Regions from separate parts of the Clostridium sp. TJA085 genome, predicted to be linked through region 1. Evidence: riboswitches for the same ligand, from Rfam matches in the RefSeq annotation. Region 1 holds a riboswitch; each other region holds the start of a gene.
The links. Region 1 has a riboswitch for thiamine pyrophosphate ahead of thiT (energy-coupled thiamine transporter ThiT). Riboswitches for the same ligand answer to the same signal wherever they lie in the genome.

Region 2: another riboswitch for thiamine pyrophosphate. It lies ahead of thiD (bifunctional hydroxymethylpyrimidine kinase/phosphomethylpyrimidine kinase); the one in region 1 lies ahead of thiT (energy-coupled thiamine transporter ThiT).
Region 3: another riboswitch for thiamine pyrophosphate. It lies ahead of thiW (energy coupling factor transporter S component ThiW); the one in region 1 lies ahead of thiT (energy-coupled thiamine transporter ThiT).

The regions. Positions count from the first base shown of each region.
Region 1 covers NZ_JBZEEZ010000003.1:117,408-123,963, reverse strand. The annotation lists gene AC4FQW_RS09915 (AIM24 family protein) at 1-203, shown strand, start outside; gene AC4FQW_RS09910 (YerC/YecD family TrpR-related protein) at 293-607, shown strand; gene glmM (phosphoglucosamine mutase) at 681-2,027, shown strand; gene thiT (energy-coupled thiamine transporter ThiT) at 2,080-2,781, opposite strand; TPP riboswitch at 2,818-2,924, opposite strand; gene AC4FQW_RS09895 (cyclase family protein) at 3,361-3,993, shown strand; tRNA gene AC4FQW_RS09890 (tRNA-Met) at 4,082-4,157, opposite strand; gene AC4FQW_RS09885 (hypothetical protein) at 4,228-4,392, opposite strand; gene AC4FQW_RS09880 (cysteine desulfurase family protein) at 4,584-5,729, shown strand; gene thiI (tRNA uracil 4-sulfurtransferase ThiI) at 5,726-6,556, shown strand, end outside.
Region 2 covers NZ_JBZEEZ010000001.1:696,533-703,088, forward strand. The annotation lists gene AC4FQW_RS03740 (hypothetical protein) at 1-412, shown strand, start outside; gene thiE (thiamine phosphate synthase) at 502-1,122, opposite strand; gene thiM (hydroxyethylthiazole kinase) at 1,112-1,945, opposite strand; gene cytX (putative hydroxymethylpyrimidine transporter CytX) at 1,924-3,126, opposite strand; gene thiD (bifunctional hydroxymethylpyrimidine kinase/phosphomethylpyrimidine kinase) at 3,119-3,946, opposite strand; TPP riboswitch at 4,054-4,169, opposite strand; gene AC4FQW_RS03765 (acyl-CoA dehydratase activase) at 4,228-4,986, opposite strand; gene AC4FQW_RS03770 (double-cubane-cluster-containing anaerobic reductase) at 4,994-6,145, opposite strand; gene AC4FQW_RS03775 (hypothetical protein) at 6,307-6,556, opposite strand, start outside.
Region 3 covers NZ_JBZEEZ010000004.1:158,321-164,876, reverse strand. The annotation lists gene sdaAB (L-serine ammonia-lyase, iron-sulfur-dependent subunit beta) at 77-760, shown strand; gene sdaAA (L-serine ammonia-lyase, iron-sulfur-dependent, subunit alpha) at 760-1,638, shown strand; gene AC4FQW_RS11220 (hypothetical protein) at 1,721-2,281, shown strand; TPP riboswitch at 2,282-2,392, shown strand; gene thiW (energy coupling factor transporter S component ThiW) at 2,461-2,970, shown strand; gene AC4FQW_RS11210 (hypothetical protein) at 3,108-3,617, shown strand; gene AC4FQW_RS11205 (response regulator transcription factor) at 3,652-4,353, shown strand; gene AC4FQW_RS11200 (ATP-binding cassette domain-containing protein) at 4,463-5,383, shown strand; gene AC4FQW_RS11195 (DUF2705 family protein) at 5,376-6,113, shown strand; gene AC4FQW_RS11190 (sensor histidine kinase) at 6,142-6,556, shown strand, end outside.

The sequences.
Region 1 (6,556 bases):
TTTTAAGAAGTGGAAATATAAAGTTTTCAGTAGAAAAGTCTGCAACTTCAATGATAGGAAGTGCAGCAAGTGGAGAAGGATTTTTAAATGTTTATAGGGGAACTGGTGAGGTATGGTTAGTTCCAACTAAAATAGTTTATGATAAAATTAGAGAGATAAATAAAAAAGATAATTTTAAAAGAGAAGATTTTTATGATAAATAATGTAAATTCTTTTGTGTAATAAAGTTGTGAATTATTAAATTAAAGATGATATAATATAGGGTATATTTATAAAGTACGGAGGAGAAATTATGAGTACACTAAATTCAAAGATAAAAGGTGAGGATATAGAGTTACTTTTTGAATGTATATTAAAATTAGAAAATAAGGATGAATGTTATAAGTTTTTTGAAGATATAGCAACAATTACTGAATTAAAAAGCTTATCTCAAAGAATATGGGTAGCTAAGTTATTGAAAGAAAAGAAAACTTATACAGAAATTGCAGAAGAAACAGGAGCTAGTACTGCTACTATAAGTAGAGTAAATAGATGTTTAAATTATGGAAGTGACGGATATAAAATTATTTTAGATAGAATTAATAATGAAAAAGTTGTCAATAAATAATGAAACAAATATAATATAGTAGTAGAAAAGTTAAAAATAGTTAACTTAAAAGAACAGAAAGAGGTAAATTTTTATGAGTAGAATGTTTGGAACTGATGGAGTAAGAGGAGTAGCAAATACAGAACTTACTGCTGAACTTGCATATAATTTAGGAAGAGCTGGAGCTTATGTATTAACAGAAGGTGCTCATAAACCCAAAATATTAGTTGCAAAAGATACTAGAATATCAGGGGATATGTTAGAGGCTGCATTAGTTGCTGGTATATTATCTGTTGGAGCAGAAGCAGTTGTGCTTGGAGTTATACCAACACCAGCAGTTGCACACTTAACTAGAGAGTATGGAGCAGATGCTGGAGTTATGATATCAGCTTCACATAACCCAGTAGAATATAATGGTATAAAATTCTTTAACAACAAAGGTTACAAGCTTTCTGATGAACTTGAAGATGAAATACAAAGAGTAATAGAATCAGGTTTTGAAGGAGTACCAAGTCCAGTAGGAACAGCACTTGGAAGGGAAAGAGTAGAAGTTTCAGCTTTAGAAGATTATATTGAGTTTGCAAAAAGTACAACAGCAGTAAATCTTTCAGGATTAAAAATAGCATTAGATTGTGCAAATGGAGCGGCATATAAAGCAGCTGTGCAAGCTTTTAGAGATTTAGGAGCAGAAGTTTATGTTATAAATGATAATCCAGATGGAACAAATATAAATGAAAATTGTGGATCAACTCATCCAGAAGAACTTATGGAATATGTGGTTAAAAAGGGTTGTGATGTTGGATTCGCATTTGATGGAGATGCAGATAGATGTTTAGCTGTTGATGAAAAGGGAAATTTAGTTAATGGAGATTTTATATTAACTTTATGTGCTAAATATTTAAAAGAAATAGGAAGACTTAAAGAAGACACTTTAGTAGTTACGGTTATGAGTAATTTAGGACTAGATATTGCTTGTAAAGAATTAGGAATAAAAACTGTAAAAACTAAAGTTGGAGATAGATACGTATTAGAAGAAATGCTAGATAAGGGATACGTAATTGGTGGAGAGCAATCAGGTCATATTATATTCTTAGAATGTAATACAACAGGAGATGGATTAGTTACTGCATTACAAGTTGCATCAATATTAAAGAGAAGCAATAAAACTTTAAGTGAGTTATGTTCAATTATGAGAGAGCTTCCTCAAGTTTTAGTAAATGCAACAGTACCTAATGATAAAAAAGATATTTACTTAAAGGATGCTGAAATAATAGCTGAAATAGAAAGAATGGAAAAATTAATGGATGGAAGAGGAAGAGTTTTGATAAGACCTTCAGGAACAGAACCATTAGTTAGAGTTATGCTAGAAGGTGAAGATCAAGAAGAAATAGATAAGATAGCTCATAACTTAGCTGATATGATATTAGATAAGTGTAAATAAATTTTAATTATAGTTAAAATGAGAAGTTATTTTAAAATAACTTCTCATTTTTTTATACAGCTTTTATTGAATTATCAGTAAACTCGGGGTTTAAGGTTCTTAATAATCTACTTATTGGAATAAGTTTTAAAATAATCATGCATATTATCATTTCAGCTCCAACTAAAGGAAGATTTACTACTGCTGAATATAATAACGCACCCATTTCAGCTGGGGCAAATGAACCAAAGAACACGACTCCTGATATAAAGTGACATAAAAATTTTGTAAAGAATGCTACAAACACACCAAGCATTCTATGATTTTTTCTGAAATAATTTATTCCAGCAAGTCCCATAGCTAGCGATGGTAATGGATAATCAAAAAGCATTTGAATTGGATGTATTATATATGGATCAGTGAATAAATTAATTATTCCGTACAGAAATCCAGTTAAAAAACCTATTTCTTTACCATAAGCAAATGCTATTATAAGTATTGGTACCATACAGCCTAAGGTTATACTTCCTCCTTGAGGAAATCTATATAGTCTAAAAACATTAAGAATTGTAGAAAGTGCTAAGGCGATAGCTATATTGGTCATTATCCTTGCATTTAATTTAATTTTTCTAAATTTAAATAAAGCAAAGAATAGAACCAAACAAGCGATTATAGTTAGTATAGACATAGGACTTTCTAAAATTGTCCTAAATTTTTCAGGGATATTTGTATAAAGATTTGTAAATCTTTCTCCCCAATCATTTAAAAATTCCATAAAAAAACCTCCTATTTGTGCTAGAAGGACGTAAAAGAACTGAGTCTTTTGCTTTCCTACGCCGGTATTATCCAGATCAGGTTAAAGGGTTAATGCTAATATATAAGCATTTCTCAGCCACAAAGGCACCCCTAGCACATAAAATAATATTTTATTGACAAGCTTATTGTAATATTACAGGTTTATAATGTCAATAAATTTCAAACATTAAATGAAATATAAGTTAATAAGTGGTAAAATTTAATGGTGATTAAAGCTTATAAAAATAATTATAGTATATAGTTGGATTTAAATAATCGTATTAAAATACAAATAGCTATAAACTTTTTATCATATAGACTGGAGAAAATGTAATTTAAAATACGAATATAATTTTTTTATTTATATGTTGAGTTAGCAAGAACATCATTTATAGAATAGGTCATGTATCTAAGTTAAGAAATTTTCCTGAATATATTAAAGGAGTGAATTAAGTTAATAATAGATAGAGTAATTTAAAATAGTAATTATTATTTTAAATATATAGTTAAAGCATCTATAAAGATTAAATAAAAATATTAAAATGAAAAGGTGATTAAAGTGAAAATATATGATTTAACACATTATTTAGAAGATAATATGACTTCTTATTCAGAAGAAGAAGGATATTTTAAAAAAGAATTAAGTACAATAGATAAGGAGGGATACAATGTATTAAAAATATCTTTATCATCACATACTGGAACTCATATGGATTTTCCAAAACACGTATTTAGTGATGGGAAATTCTTAGATTCTTTTAATGTAGAAGATTTTATAGGAAGAGCATATATGATAAATTGTAAAGAAAGAAATATAATAGATTTAAAGTTTATTTTAAAGTATAAAAAAGAAATAGAAGAGTGTGATTATTTAATATTAAATACAGGATATGAAAAATATTGGAATGATAAAAAATATTTTTTAAATTATCCTATATTATCTTATGAAGCATCAAGATTTCTTAGTAACATAAGAACATTAAAAGGCATAGGGATCGACTGTATATCTATTGATTGTGAAGATGATGAAAAGTTAATAAATCATAAAAATCTTTTGAAAAATAATAAGCTTATAATAGAAAACCTTTGTGGATTAGATAAAATAAATGGTAATTTTAAGATAATAATAGCACCATTAAAAATAAAATCTGGAGATGGAGCACCTTGCAGAGTTTATGGAATAAATAATTAAAGAAAATATAAGTTAAAGAAGACTTCAATTAAAAATAAAATTTTAATTAAACTTAAAAGCTAGTTAGAAATCTAACTAGCTTTTTTTTTGGTTGCGGGAGCAGGACTTGAACCTACGACCTTCGGGTTATGAGCCCGACGAGCTACCAACTGCTCCATCCCGCGATATTTATTTAAATCATTCAGTAGGTTAACTATACTCCTAAATAAACACTTTGTCAACTAATTTATAAAATTATATAATTTTTACTTCTTTATGACCACAAGTAGGGCATTTAAAATTAATCTTTTCTATCTTTGAATTATCATAAGCATATAAGTATTCATTCATAATATCTCCACAAATAGGACAAATTAAAGTTTTTGAATTATTATTTGAAATTTTAGTTTTATTATTCATGATATCATCTCCTAAAAATAAGATATCACATTACTGAAAAAAGTAAAATGAAAATATTACTTTAAAAAAATAGAAAAAGCTGATATTATATCAATAAAGTTAAATCATAGTAAACATATAGGAATACTAAGAATATAATTTAGAATTAAGTTTATTTTAAAGGTAAATACTAATAAAAAGGAGGTATTACTTTGGAGATTTATTTAGATAATTCTGCAACTACAAAACCTTATAAGGAAGTAATTGAAGTTATGGGAGATGCAATGGAAAAATATTATGGTAATCCATCATCTTTACATAAGATAGGAATAAAAGCAGAAAAAAAGTTAGATGAATGTAGAGAATACATAGCTAGTACTATAAATGCAAATAAAGACGAAATTTATTTTACTTCTGGTGCAAGTGAAGGAAATAATTTAATTATAAAAGGTATACCAAAGAGCGGAAATCATGTTATAACAACTAAATTTGAACATCATTCAGTTCTTAAAGTATATGAGGATTTAGAGAAAAAAGGTATTAATGTTACATATTTGGATGTTGATAAAGATGGAATGATTTCTTTAAAGCAATTAGAAGATTCAATAAACAAAGATACAGTACTTATATCTATAATGTTTGTAAATAATGAAATTGGTTCTATTCAAGATATAGAAAAAATAGGAAAACTTATAAAAGAAAAGAGTAGTAGAGCGAAATTTCATGTTGATGCAGTTCAAGCTTATGGAAAATTTTTTATAAATGTTAAGAAAATGAATATAGATATCCTAACTACAACAGGACATAAATTTCATGGTCCTAAGGGAACTGGTTTCTTATATTTAAAAAAAGGAATAAGACCAAATTCTTTAATACATGGAGGAAGTCAAGAAAGTGGATTAAGAGCTGGCACTCATAATGTTCCAGGAATAATTGCACTTAAAAAGGCGTGTGAAATATCTTATGGTCATATATTAGAAAATTATGAGAATGTTCTAGAATTAAAGGCATATATGATAAATAAATTAAAAGAAATAGATAATATTTATATAAATAGTCCTAATGATGAAAAACACTCTCCATATATATTAAATATTACATTTAAAGGGGTAAGAGCTGAAGTGTTACTTCATATGTTAGAAGAAGATAACATATATGTTTCAACTGGATCTGCTTGTACATCAAAGACTAATATAGCAAGTGGAAGTTATGTTTTAAAAGCAATTGGTCTTTGTGATAAAGATGCTGAAGGTGGAGTAAGATTTTCTTTTAGTGAAGATAACACAAAAGAAGAAATTGATATAGTTATAAATAATTTAAAAAGGTCATTATCATTTTTAAGGAGGATAAAAAGATGAGTAAACTTATATTAGTGAAATATGCATCTGAAATATTTTTAAAAGGACTTAACAGAAATAAGTTTGAGAAAAGGTTAAGAGATAATATAAAGAAGAAGCTTAAAGGATTAGATTTTGAAATATTAAATGATCAAAATAGATATTTTATTAAAATAGATAATATAGAAGAAGGAATTAAAAGAATAAGAAAAGTATTTGGAATAGCAGAAATATGTGTAGTGACACAAGTTGAAAGAGATATGGATGCTATTAAGGAAGAGGTTTTAAAGAAAATTAAAGAATCAGAACCAAATACATTTAAAATTCAAACTAATAGAGCTAATAAGAGTTTTAAAGGAACGTCTATGGATATATCAAGAGAAATAGGAGCATATGTTCTTTCTATATATGAAGATAGTTTGGAAGTTGATGTTAAAAATCCTGAGTGCTTAGTTAATGTAGAGATAAGAGATAAAGCTTATATATATACTAATGCAGATAGAATAAAAGCAGTAGGAGGACTTCCTTATGGAATAAATGGTAGTACAATGCTTATGTTATCAGGAGGAATTGATTCTCCAGTAGCTGGTTATTTAATGGCGAGACGTGGAGTTGAACTTAATTGCATTTACTATCATAGTCATCCATACACATCAGAGAGAGCAAAGGATAAAGTAAAAGAGCTTGCAAAAATATTAAGTGAGTATACAGAAAAGGTTAGACTATTTATAGTTCCATTTACTGATATTCAAATGGAAATAATAAATAATTGTCCAGAAGATGAATTAACTATTATAATGAGAAGATTTATGATGAGAGTTGCTTGTAAGATGGCAGAAAAAGAGGGA
Region 2 (6,556 bases), on a different contig from region 1:
TACAATTTTAGAAAATATAAATGTTAATAATTACTTATATTTAGGTAACAACTTTAATTTAATTGATTTTTTTACTCTTTTACTTAATCAATTTATATTATTTTTAAAATCAACTTTTACTATTAATAACTTATCATCAATTAGTTTTTGGATTTTTTTATTTATTGCTATATCAATTAGTACTCATATGTCTCTTAGTAAAGCTGACCTTAAAAACTCACTTGATGGTATAATATTTATTTTTATAATAAGTGTTGTTGTTAGTATAGTTTTAGTAGTATTTAAAATTCCTGAAACTATTATATTAAATAGATTAATAGTATTTAATGTATTTTTAATAAGTTTTTTATCAATAGGAATTTTCTTTTCTCTTATAACACTTATAATTTCAAAAATCATATCACTTTTTTAAAATAATTTTTAAATTATAATTAGAAATAATCATTTTAAAATATATTTTTATAAAAAGAAGGAAAGACTTAAACCTTTCCTTATTTTATATTATAATTTATTAAATAAATTTTTTGCTGAATTATAAATGTCATCCTTTCCTAATATATCTGAAATAACAGCAACTCCATCAATATTAGTTCCTCTTAATAAAGTTAAATTATTACTTTTTATTCCTCCAATTGCAACTACTGGTATAGAAACTTTATTTTTTATTTCTTTTAATTGTTCTATTGAAACATCATCTGCATCTTTTTTCGTATTTGTTTTAAATATAGCTCCAACTCCAATATAGTCTGCTCCATCTTTTTCTGCCTTTAAAGCTTCTTCTAATGTACTTGCTGAAATACCAATTATTTTATCACTGCCTAAAGTTTTTCTTGCAACACTACATGGCATATCATCTTGCCCTAGATGAACTCCATGACTATTTATAGCTAATGCTATATCAATTCTATCATTTATTATTAATGGTATATTATATTTATCTGTAACTTTTTTAATCTTTTTTGCTATATCATAAAATTCTAATGTTTTTATATTTTTTTCTCTAATTTGTACAACTGTAACTCCACCTTTTATTGCTTCTTCAACAGCTTTACATATATTTGTGTTTTTAAGTATATTTCTATCTGTTACAAGATAAAGCTTATAATCTATATTACTCTTCATTTAAAATCCCCATTTCCTTTATCATTTCTTCATTCATATTATATATTGCATCAATTATTTTAACTTTAAGGCTACCTGAACCTTCTAAATCTTTAAGGTTTTTAAATGCTATATCTCCTGCAATTCCCATAGTTAAAATTCCAAGTATTGTTCCAATTAAATTATTTTTTGTAGCTCCTAAATATGAACCAATTAATGATGTACACATACAACCTGTTCCTGTAATTTTTGACATAGCTTTATTTCCATTTTTTATTGTATATACTTTATTTCCATCAGAAATAACATCAATAGCTCCAGTTACTGCAACAACAGAACCTATTTCTTTTGAAAAACTTTTAACTATATCTTTTGTTATTTTAAAATCACTTGTTTTATCTGAAATTTCTTCTACAGAATCAACTCCTTTAGTTTTTGAATTAATTCCATATAAAGTTTTTATTTCTGATAAATTCCCTCTTATAACGGAAAACTTAACTTCTTTTAATAATTTCTTTGCAAACTCTGTTCTATAAGGTGTAGCTCCAGCTCCAACTGGGTCTAATACTATAGGAATATTTAATTCATTTGCTCTCTTACAAGCAGTTAACATAGATTCTATAGTTCTGCTATTTAATGTTCCTATATTAATTACTAATGAAGATGCTATTGATACCATATCATATACTTCATTAATATCATCAGCCATAACAGGAGATGCACCTATTGCTAAAGTTACATTTGCACAATCATTTACTGTAACATAATTTGTTATATGATGAACAAGAGGACTACCCTCTCTTAAATTTTTTAATACTCCATTTATTTCTCTAAAATTCTCCATTTAAATACCCTCCCTGAAAATATAATATTTATAAATGCTGTTATAATCATAGCTGGTAAAGTTGATCCAATAATAAAATCTAATTTTATAAATATGTAATAAATAATTATTCCAATTATCCATACAATAATTGATTTAATATTTATAAGAACATTTTTTTCAAGTCTCCTCTTAAGTAAAAAATAATCAGAAATTAAAATTGCAAATAAAGGTGCAAAAACTGAACCTATTGCATACAAGAAACCTTCATAGTTTTCCATTTGAACTAATAGTGCTACTATAGTTCCTATAATAGTCATAATAAGTCCAATTTTTCTTTCATTTAGTTTTGGCATTATATTTAAAAATGATATACCTGCTGAATATATATCTAGAAATGTAGTTGTTACCGTTGATAACACTATAATGCCAAGTGCTATAATTTCTAAATTAGAAGCAAGCATTATGTAAGATGGGTCTGAGCTATTTGAAACTATTGAAGCTCCAAGACCTATTATAAACATCCATGAACTGCCTAAAAAATAACCTATAAAACTTCCAAATACAGCACTTTTTCCGTTCTTTGCAAATCTTGTATAATCTGCAATAAGAGGAAGCCATGAAAGAGGCATAACTATATTTAATTCCAAAGCTTGTCCTATAGATATTTCACCATCAAAAGTTTTTGAAAATACCGCTCCATCTTTAAATATTATAAAACCAAGTACTAAAGTTAAAATAAATAATAAACTTACAGCTATAACATTTAAATTTTTCATACCATCTCTACCAAACCATATCCATATACCAGTTAAAATAGAAATTAAAATAATACAAATAAATAAATTATCAAATCCCCAAATACTTTTTGTTATTAATTGAACTGATGTAGCAGCGGCTCTTATCATAACGGCTGTCCATCCAATAAGCTGAAGTACATTTAATATAGAAAATAAATAAGTTCCATATTTTCCAAAGGATATTCTTGTTGATGTTATAGCAGGTACACCTTCTTTAAATCCTATAAACCCACCAAGAACTAATATTATAGTTCCAATTAAATGTCCAACAATTATCACTTCTAATCCTTTTGTAAACCCAAGAGGGGCAAGTAAACCTCCTGTTAATATTTCAGCTATTGAAATAGCTGCTCCAAACCATAAAAAAGATAATGTAAAAAATCCAAATTTCTTGTTATTCATTTATTAACCCTGCCTTTTTATATAATTCATAAAAATGGTTTGTTGGTCCAACACCATGTCCTATATCTAGGGAATGAATAATAGCTATTGTTATATAATCCTTTGACCTTTTAATAGCTTCTTCAATACTAAAGCCTAAAGCTAAATTTGAGGCTATTGCAGATGATATAGTACAGCCTGTTCCATGAGTGTTTTTTGTATTTATTTTTTCTGCATAAAACTTATATATGTTTTCTCCATCATATAAAATATCAACAGCTTTATCTCCTTCCATATGTCCACCCTTTAAAAATACATTTTTACAACCAAGTTTATAAATTTCTTTAGCAGCAAGCTCCATATCTTCAACTGTTTTTATTTCTACCTTTTCTGAATTTACTTCACTTATTATTTCTAAAGCTTCTGGTAAATTTGGAGTAATTACATAAGCTAAAGGAATAAGCTCTTTAATTAATGCACTTTTTGATTCTGGCTTTAATAAAGAATAACCACTCTTTGATATCATTACTGGGTCTAAAACTAAATTTTTAGGTTTATATTTTTTTAATTTCTCACTTATTATGTTAATTGTAGAAATTTTTGATACCATACCAATTTTTACCGCATCAACATTAATATCCTCAAAAATTGCATCAATTTGAGCTCCAATAATTTCTTCATCAATATCTTGTACTTTAAATACTCCCATAGTATTTTGAGCAGTTATAGCAGTTATTACGCTCATTCCATAAACTCCATTTGCACTAAAGGTTTTTAAATCAGCTTGTATTCCTGCTCCTCCACAGCTATCTGATCCTGCAATAGTTAAAACATTTTTCACATTTAACACCTATCCTTCTACTAATTTTATAGAAGATTTTTTAAATATATTTAAAATAAAAAAGGTACAAGCAGAAAACGCTTGTACCTCAATATACAAAAATACTTAAAATATATTCAAACATCTTCCTACGCTGGTATTATCCATCTCAGGTTCATAGGGTCAGAAAATTTTAAGGTTTTCAATCTCAGCTGGCCAAATCCCAGCCCCCCTGTGTCTTAAATTATTTAATTTTTACAGGTTAATTTTAGCACTATATAAAATTTTATTCAACATTTTTATTAGTTTATTTTTTGCCATCCAATTACAGCAGCTCCAATTGCACCTACAAATTGACTTAATTTATGAGTGTATACATTTTTATTTAAGTAACTTTCTATTGTATCTTTAAATATTTTTGAGTTAGCAAGTCCACCGCTAAAAAATATATCACCTTCTAAATTTAATCTATTTGCAAAATTAGCTGTTCTTTTACTAATTGAATGAACAACTCCAAGGGCAATATCTCCTCTATCAACATCATTTGCTAGAAGACTTATTATTTCACTTTCTGCAAATACAGTGCACATACTTGATATATTTACAGGTGTCTTATTCGTTATAAATTCATCAATATTATTAATATCTTCTTCTAGTATTCTCATCATAACATCTATAAATCTTCCTGTTCCAGCTGCACATTTATCATTCATTAAAAAATCTACAACATTTAATGACTTATCAAGTAAAATAGCCTTTGAATCTTGTCCACCAATATCTATTACAGCTCTTATGTTAGGATTTAAAAAAGCAGCTCCCCTTGCATGACAAGTTATTTCAGTAACCTGCTTGTTTGCCTCTTTTAAAAGCTTTCTTCCATATCCAGTTGTAACTACATATTTAACTTTGTCACTATAAAGCTTATTAAATACTTTATAAATACTTTCCTTTGGCTTAGCTGCAGTTTTTATTATTAAAGTTTCAACTATTTTATTTCCATCAAATAAAACTCCCTTTGTTGTTGTGGAGCCTGAATCTATTCCTAAAGTATATATTTCCATAAAACTCCTAAAGCATTTCAATAAATGCAGCCATTCTAGTATTTAATTGTCCAATATCTGATGATGAGAAATCAGTTTCCACACTCATATAAGGCTTTTTCTTTTCATCATTTACAAATCTCTTAATTGATAAAGTTTCAACATTGTATGTATGACAAGCTGTTAATATTACATCAACAACAGCATCAACTTTATATTCATCTATCATTTTATCTAAAAGCTTAATTCTATTTGGATTAGGAGTCATACATGAACATCCAATAGATAAATATTTACGAGCTAATGCATCATAAACATCTGGATTTTCTTCATCTACTAAATCTTCAACTGCTTTTGCTCCACTACAATTTTCAAGTGCAACAACATATCCTCCATTATCTTCAATAGCTTTAATTACTTTTTCAGTAGCTCCTCCAATTGGACATCCTGTAATTAAAATACGTGGCTTTTTATCATACTTCTTCTCTTTTTCATATTCAGAATTAATTTTTTCTATTAATTCATCCATTTGTGCTGGTATTTTTTCTCTTTCAAAACTAAAAGTAGTTCCATTTAATACTTTAAATATATCTTGTCCAAGTAATGGAACTGGGTCTTTTTTACCTAATTCATAAAATCTCTTTAAAGCTTTTCTTTCTTCATTTTTTATTTTTATAGCTCTCTTAATATCTTCTTCTGTAATTTTAACATCAAACATTTCTTCAAGTTTTTCTTTAAGTTTTATTATTTCATTTTTCCATAAGCTTAATCCATCTTCTGTTTGTGAATTTGGCAGTTGCATAACATGTACAGGTTTAAATTCACTTAAATATTCATACATTTTTTTCTTTCCATCACATGTTGTTTCTCCAACTACTAAATCTGAAAAATAAAAATAAGGACACTTATCAGTTTTTCCAAAACCATAACTTGATTTAATTAAAGGACAAAGATTACGTGGTAAATCTTTTTCAGCATCTGGTATTGTTTCATCAGAGCTTGCACAAAGTGAAACTGTTGCTGCTCCCATAGCTAAAGCAAGTTCTTGTGGAAAATAAGTACAAAATACTCCTATTAAAGGTATATCCTTATCCTTTAACTCTTTTGCTTTAATAAAGCCATTTCTTCTTACTTCTCCAAATTCATTAAATACTTCTGGTAATTCTTTTTGTAAATCCATAAATTCTAAACTCCCCTTATTATGCCAATTTATAACGCTTTATTTGTTAACGTATACATTTAAATGATATCATAACTTTTTAAACTATAAATTTTTTCTATGTTAATTTTATGTAAACGAAAAAAGACTTTAGTTTAAACTAAAGTCTTTCTTTTTTATATTTATTCATATCCTAATAATACTCTCATTCCAAAAAGGTCCCCGTAAATAGCTGTTCCTTTTATTATCTTTTTATTTTTGCAAGAAATATTTTTATAAGCTCTATAAGCCTCTAATTCAGATTCATATGCAACTATAGCTTCATACTCTTCATTTTCCTCGTTTCCTATTACTATAAAACTATCTCTAACCTTTTCTTTAGGTAAATCTTGTTCAAAATCTATTTCTTCAAAATAATCATCATTATTATTC
Region 3 (6,556 bases), on a different contig from region 1:
CTAAATAATAGTATTTCATTAAATAATAAAAAATATTTTAGTTTATAAAATTTATTCATAGGATAAGGTGATAAATATGAACAATGTAGGTGTTTTTGATATTTTAGGTCCAATAATGATTGGTCCTTCAAGTTCTCATACAGCAGGTGCTGCAAGACTTGGAAAAGTTGCAAGAGCGGTAGCAGGAGACGAAGTTATAAAGGTAATATTTTATCTTCATGGATCATTTGCCAAAACATATAAAGGACATGGAACTGATAGAGCGTTAGTTGCAGGAATACTTGGAATGGAGCCAAGTGATAAAAGACTTAGAGATTCTTTAAATATTGCAAGAGAAAAGGGATTAGATTTTTCTTTTGAAGAAGTTGATTTAGGAGATGTGCATCCAAATACAGTTAAATTTGATATGATAACTAAATCAGGAGAAAGAAGAGAAGTTATTGGTTCATCAATTGGTGGTGGTGGAATAAAAATAAGTGAAGTAAATGGAAATAAAGTTGAGTTTACTGGAGATTATCCAACACTTATAATAGCTCAAAAAGATGTCCCAGGAGTTGTATCTAAAGTAACTACACTTCTTTATGATAAAGGAATAAATATTGCATTTATGAGTGTGTTTAGAAAGCAAAAGGGACAAGGAGCAAATATGGTTTTTGAATTAGATCATGGAATTGATGATGAAACAATAAATAAAATAAAGAATATAGAACATATAAGCAGAGTAATAATGATAAATCCTGTTAAGGAAGGTGAAGAATAATGCAAGCAAGAAGTGGAGAAGAACTTTTACAAATATGTGAGGAACGAAATATTTCTTTAGCAGAATATGCTATTGAGATGGAGATGGAAAAGTCAGGCGATTCAAGAGAAACTGTTATAGAAAGAATGAGAAAAACTATAAAAGTTATGATTGATTCTGCTACAGAAGGAATGGAAAAGGAAGTTTATTCAGTAAGTGGACTTATTGGAGGAGATGGATATAAAATACATGAATATTTAAAATCAAATAAAACATTAACTGGTACAACAACAGTACTTGCAATGGCAATGGCATTATCATCATCAGAGGTTAATGCATCAATGGGAAGAATAGTTGCTTGTCCTACAGCTGGTTCATGTGGAATACTTCCGGCAGTTATATTAGCAGCTGGTGGTAAGTTAAATAAAACAGAAGATGAACTTATTATGGGGCTTTTTGCATCAGCAGCTATAGGAACTATTATAGCAATGAATGCAACAGTATCAGGAGCAGAAGGAGGTTGTCAAGCAGAATGTGGTTCAGCAGCTGCAATGGCATCAGCAGCTACTGTATATATGATGGGAGGAAGCACAAAGCAAAGTTTAGATGCTGCTGCAATAGTTCTTAAAAATATATTAGGACTTGTGTGTGACCCAGTTGCAGGTCTTGTTGAAATTCCTTGCGCTAAAAGAAATGCAGCAGGAGCTGTTAGTGCACTTTGTACAGCAGATTTAGTTATGGCTGGAGTAGAATCAAAAATTCCATTTGATGATACAGTTTCAGCTATGTATAAAGTAGGAAGACAATTACCACCATCATTAAGAGAAACTGCAATGGGGGGAGTTGCAATAACAAAGACAGGAATTGAGCTTAGAAAAAAAGTTTTTGGAGAAGAATAAATATATAGTAATAAGAATGGTTATTTAGAATACTATAATAACTGAAAGTACTATTTAAGGGATTTAAATTGGATTATACGAAATGAATGATTTTAATGAATTTATAAATGAATTTTCATCATTATTTGAAAATAATTTTAATAATAAAAATAATTCAAACTGTAATAATAGTGGAACTTCTAACAATAGTGCAAGTTCAGATCCAAATGAACAGTGTAGTGATGTTCCAGGAGGATTTCAAGATTTACATCCACAAATGTTTGTGCTTATTGGAGATATAATTGGTCAAGTAATGTCAGGAAATATGCCATTTAATATCCAAAACTCTATAGGAAACTGGTTTGAGTTAATAGGACAAGTTATTTTAACATATAGTGCACAACAACAATATTTTCAAAATGGACCAGGAAGATATTATAATAGAAAATATAAAAATGTAGGAAATCCTTTTTGTGAACAAAACCCAACTCCAGATAATGCAAATGATGGAACTACAAGTTCAATAAACACAACAGAATCTACTACAACTAATAAGAATATAAAATATGAAGAAGAAATAAAAAAACTAAAGTCTGATATAAATAATCTTGTTTGTGAAGTAGAATTATTAAAAAGAGAATTACAAGATGTAAGAAAAAGATAAATTTAAAGCTAGGGGAGCCATAAGTTTTGCTGAGATTGAAATTAAAAATTTCTAAACCCTTATTACCTGATATGGTTAGTACCAACGTAGGGAGTGCTTATTTATGAATATAAATATATTTAATAAATTGAGTATAACCTTAAGGTTATACTCAATTTTTATTTTGGAGGGATTTTATAATGAATAAAGAAAAAAACTTAACTTACAAATTAGTATTAAGTGGATTGCTTATTGGAATATCTGTACTTTTTGGAACATTTTCAATACCTATGTTTGGAGCAAAAATATCTCCAATTCAACATTTTGTAAATGTTATTTCAGGAATAACTTTAGGTCCTTGGTTTGCAATTTTAAATGCATTTTCTTCATCATTTATTAGGAATATATTAGGAACTGGAAGTTTGTTAGCTTTTCCAGGAAGTATGATTGGTGCATTATTTGCAGGTTTATTTTATAAATGGTTTAAAAATATGTTTTCTGCAGTTATAGGAGAATTTATAGGGACAGGAATCATAGGTGCTATGCTTGCATATCCAATAGCATCTTTATTGCTTGGAAAAGAAGCATCATTATTTTTATATGTAATACCATTTTCCTTAAGCTGTATAGTTGGAGCAATTTTTGCATATGTCTTCTTGAAAATATCATTAATAAATAAAATATTAGTTATGAAAAAAGATAATATTTAAATTATTAATATTAGTTTTTAAATGTTTTGATTAATATTAAATAAGATATAGATGTAAATAGAATTTATAAAGATTAATAAATTTTAATGCTACTTTATATAATTATACAAATGACTACTAAACAAAGGAGTGTTACAGTGAAAAAAATTATAATAAATATAGTTTTATTAATAATTTTATTTGGCATACCATATTTACCATACAAGAAAGCAGCAGATTATACATGTTTTGATGGAAATGGAGTTAATTTAATAGTTCAATACAATATAAATAAAGAGGAACCATTAGTTATAAAAGGTTCTTCTTATATAAAAGCATATGCAAGTGTAAATAATTTAAATGATATAAATTATTCAGAAGTTAATGCGATTGGAAATACTCCATATAAAGAATTATCTACATTTAATTTAGGTAAACCTAAGTATGTAGATTTTTTAGTTAAGGGCAGTTTTGTTGATGATATAAATAATATTGATACTTTAACATTAAATGTGTATGATTGGTATCCAATTGGAAAACATATAAGAATTATGGACACAGTATTGTGGCACAGTTATAACTTAAGTTTAATATTTAATTATTTGGTAGTTATAATTATAATTGTTATAATTTATAATATAAGAAAGGTCTTTTTTAAAAGTTTATAATTATTTATAAAAAGGTTGAAAGAAGAGGGATAAGATGAAAAACATAGGGGAAGAAAGAATTTTAATAATTGAAGATGATCAAGATATAAATGGATTAATATATAGAATTTTAACTAAAGAAGGATATAATGTTACTCAAGCTTTTTCAGGCAGTGAAGGAAGATTATGCATAGAACTTTATGATTATGATGCTGTGCTTATAGATTTAATGTTACCTGGAATAAGCGGAGAAGATATAATAAAAAAAATAAGAGAAGAAAAATTTATGCCTATTATAGTTATATCAGCTAAGACGTCACAAATAGATAAGGTAAATGCATTAAAAATAGGTGCGGATGATTTTATATCAAAACCATTTAATATAGAAGAATTACTTGCAAGACTTGAAGCTCAACTTAGAAGGTACAAAAAATTTCCACAAGAAAAGTTTGAAGAAGAAGTTGTTTTAAGATATAAGGAAATTGAATTAGATAAGGAAAAATTAGAAGTTAAAGTTAAGGGTGAGTTAATACCTTTAACAGCAAAGGAATTATCAATATTAAAATTATTATTAGAAAATCCTAATAAAGTGTTTACAAAGGCAAATCTTTTTGAATCAGTATGGAATGAAGAATTTTTAGGTGATGATAATACTATAAATGTACATATAAGTAATATACGTTCTAAAATAAATAAGATAGATAAAGAAAATGATTATATAAAAACAATATGGGGAATTGGATTTAAGTTACAATAATACATGCTAATAATATTTAATTAAGACTTTCTTAATGTTTAATTTAATATATCTTTTAAAATTTACATTAGACTCTATATATAAACATTAATAAGAAGGTGAAAAAATTTTGAGAGAAAATATAGTTATTACAAGAAATGTAACAAAGAAATATATAAATAAATTTGCAGTAAATAATATTAATATGACTATAAAAGAAGGAGATATTTATGGTTTAGTAGGTAGAAATGGTGCCGGAAAAACAACCATAATTAAGATGATTACATCATTAACAGATGAAACATCAGGTGAAATAGAGTTATTTGGAAAAGTAAATAAAAAAGAAAGAATAAAAGAACACTCGAGAATTGGGGCAATAATAGAAACTCCAATGTTTTTTCCAAAATTAAGTGCTAAAGATAATTTAGAATATTATAGAATTCAAAAGGGAATTGTAGAGAAGGATTCAGTTGATAAGACATTAAAAATTGTTGGCCTTGATAAAACAGGAAATAAAAAGTTTAGAGATTTTTCTCTTGGTATGAAGCAGAGATTAGGTTTAGCTCTTGCAATACTTGGCAATCCAGATTTTTTAATATTAGATGAACCAATAAATGGATTAGATCCAATGGGAATTAAAGAAATTAGAGATATTTTAATAGAACTTAATAGAGTAAAAAGAACTACTATTTTAATTTCAAGCCATATATTAAGTGAACTTTCTCAACTTGCAACATGTTATGGATTTATAGATAATGGAGTACTTATAGAAGAATTATCAGCGGAAGAATTAGAGGAAAAATGTAGACATCATATATCTATAAAAGTGGACGACTCTGAAAAGGCATCAGTTGTATTAGAAAAATTAGGCTGTAAATCTTATGATGTATTAAATGGAAATAATTTAAGAATTTATGATTTTATAAATGAACCTTATATAGTTAATTCTATGTTAGTAAAAGAAGGTATAAAGGTATATCAACTCCAAAGGATTGGAAGTAATTTAGAAGATTATTTTTTACAATTAGTTGGAGGTGATAAAAATGCTTAATCTAGTTAAAGCAGAGCTTTATAAGTATAGTAAAAGATCATTTATATATAAGTTACTTATTGCACTTATAGGATTGATTGCTTTAATGATGTTAGGAATTGATTTTTTTGATGGTCAAGGTATAACAAGAGAAATTATTATAGGAAGCTTTGGAATGACCTTTAATTTTATTCTTATGATTGTTATGGTATTTGCAGTTGTTTTTTTAGATGATTATAGAGAAGGTACATATAAAAATATTATAGTGTCAAATTTAACTAGAACTGAAATATATTTAGGAAAATTTATAGCTCAAATAATATTAGCTTTCATATGTATGATTATTTGTATAATAGCATTAATTATAGCATTAATGTTTTTGCCATCTGATGGAATGTCTATAAGTTTGCTAAGCAACATTATAAATAGATTTTTGTGTTCAATACCTTTATATATAGCTGGAATTTCCATTGCAAATTTATTAGCTATAACTATAAAAAGAGGAATAATTTATTTAATATATTATTTAGTTATTGGAAATATAGGTGGTATAGTTTGGATTATGGAGACTTTTGTATGGAAAAAGTTTAATATTCTTAATAATATTTTGCTAACTACATTATTATCTAATGTAGGCTCAATAAATACAAGTAATATAACTTTATTATTTTCTGTTTTAGGTGGAATTATATATACAGTGATATTTACTTCAATAGGAATATTTATATTTAATAGACAGGAAATAAAATAAATTATGAAAATAGATGTTGGTGATTAATTTGCAAGGAATAATAATAGTATTCTTATTATTTATAATTATTATTTTAATAATATTTTTAATTTTACTAATAAGAAATATAAAAGCGCTAAGGTTTGATGTTGAAAAATTAAATAATAGAAAAACAAATGAATTACTTAAGATTAAATATCCTAGTATAGAAATTGAAAAATTAATAATAGAAATAAATAAAAGTATAATTTTAAGAAAAGAGACAGAAGAAAAATATAGATGTATGGATTTAGAACTTAGGCAGGCTATAGCAAATATATCACATGATTTAAGAACGCCATTAACATCAATTATTGGATATGTTCAGTTACTTAAAGACGAAAGTATTGATAAGGATGTAAAAGAAGAATATTTAAATATAATAGAAAAAAGGTCTATAGTTCTTAAAAACTTAATATCAAGTT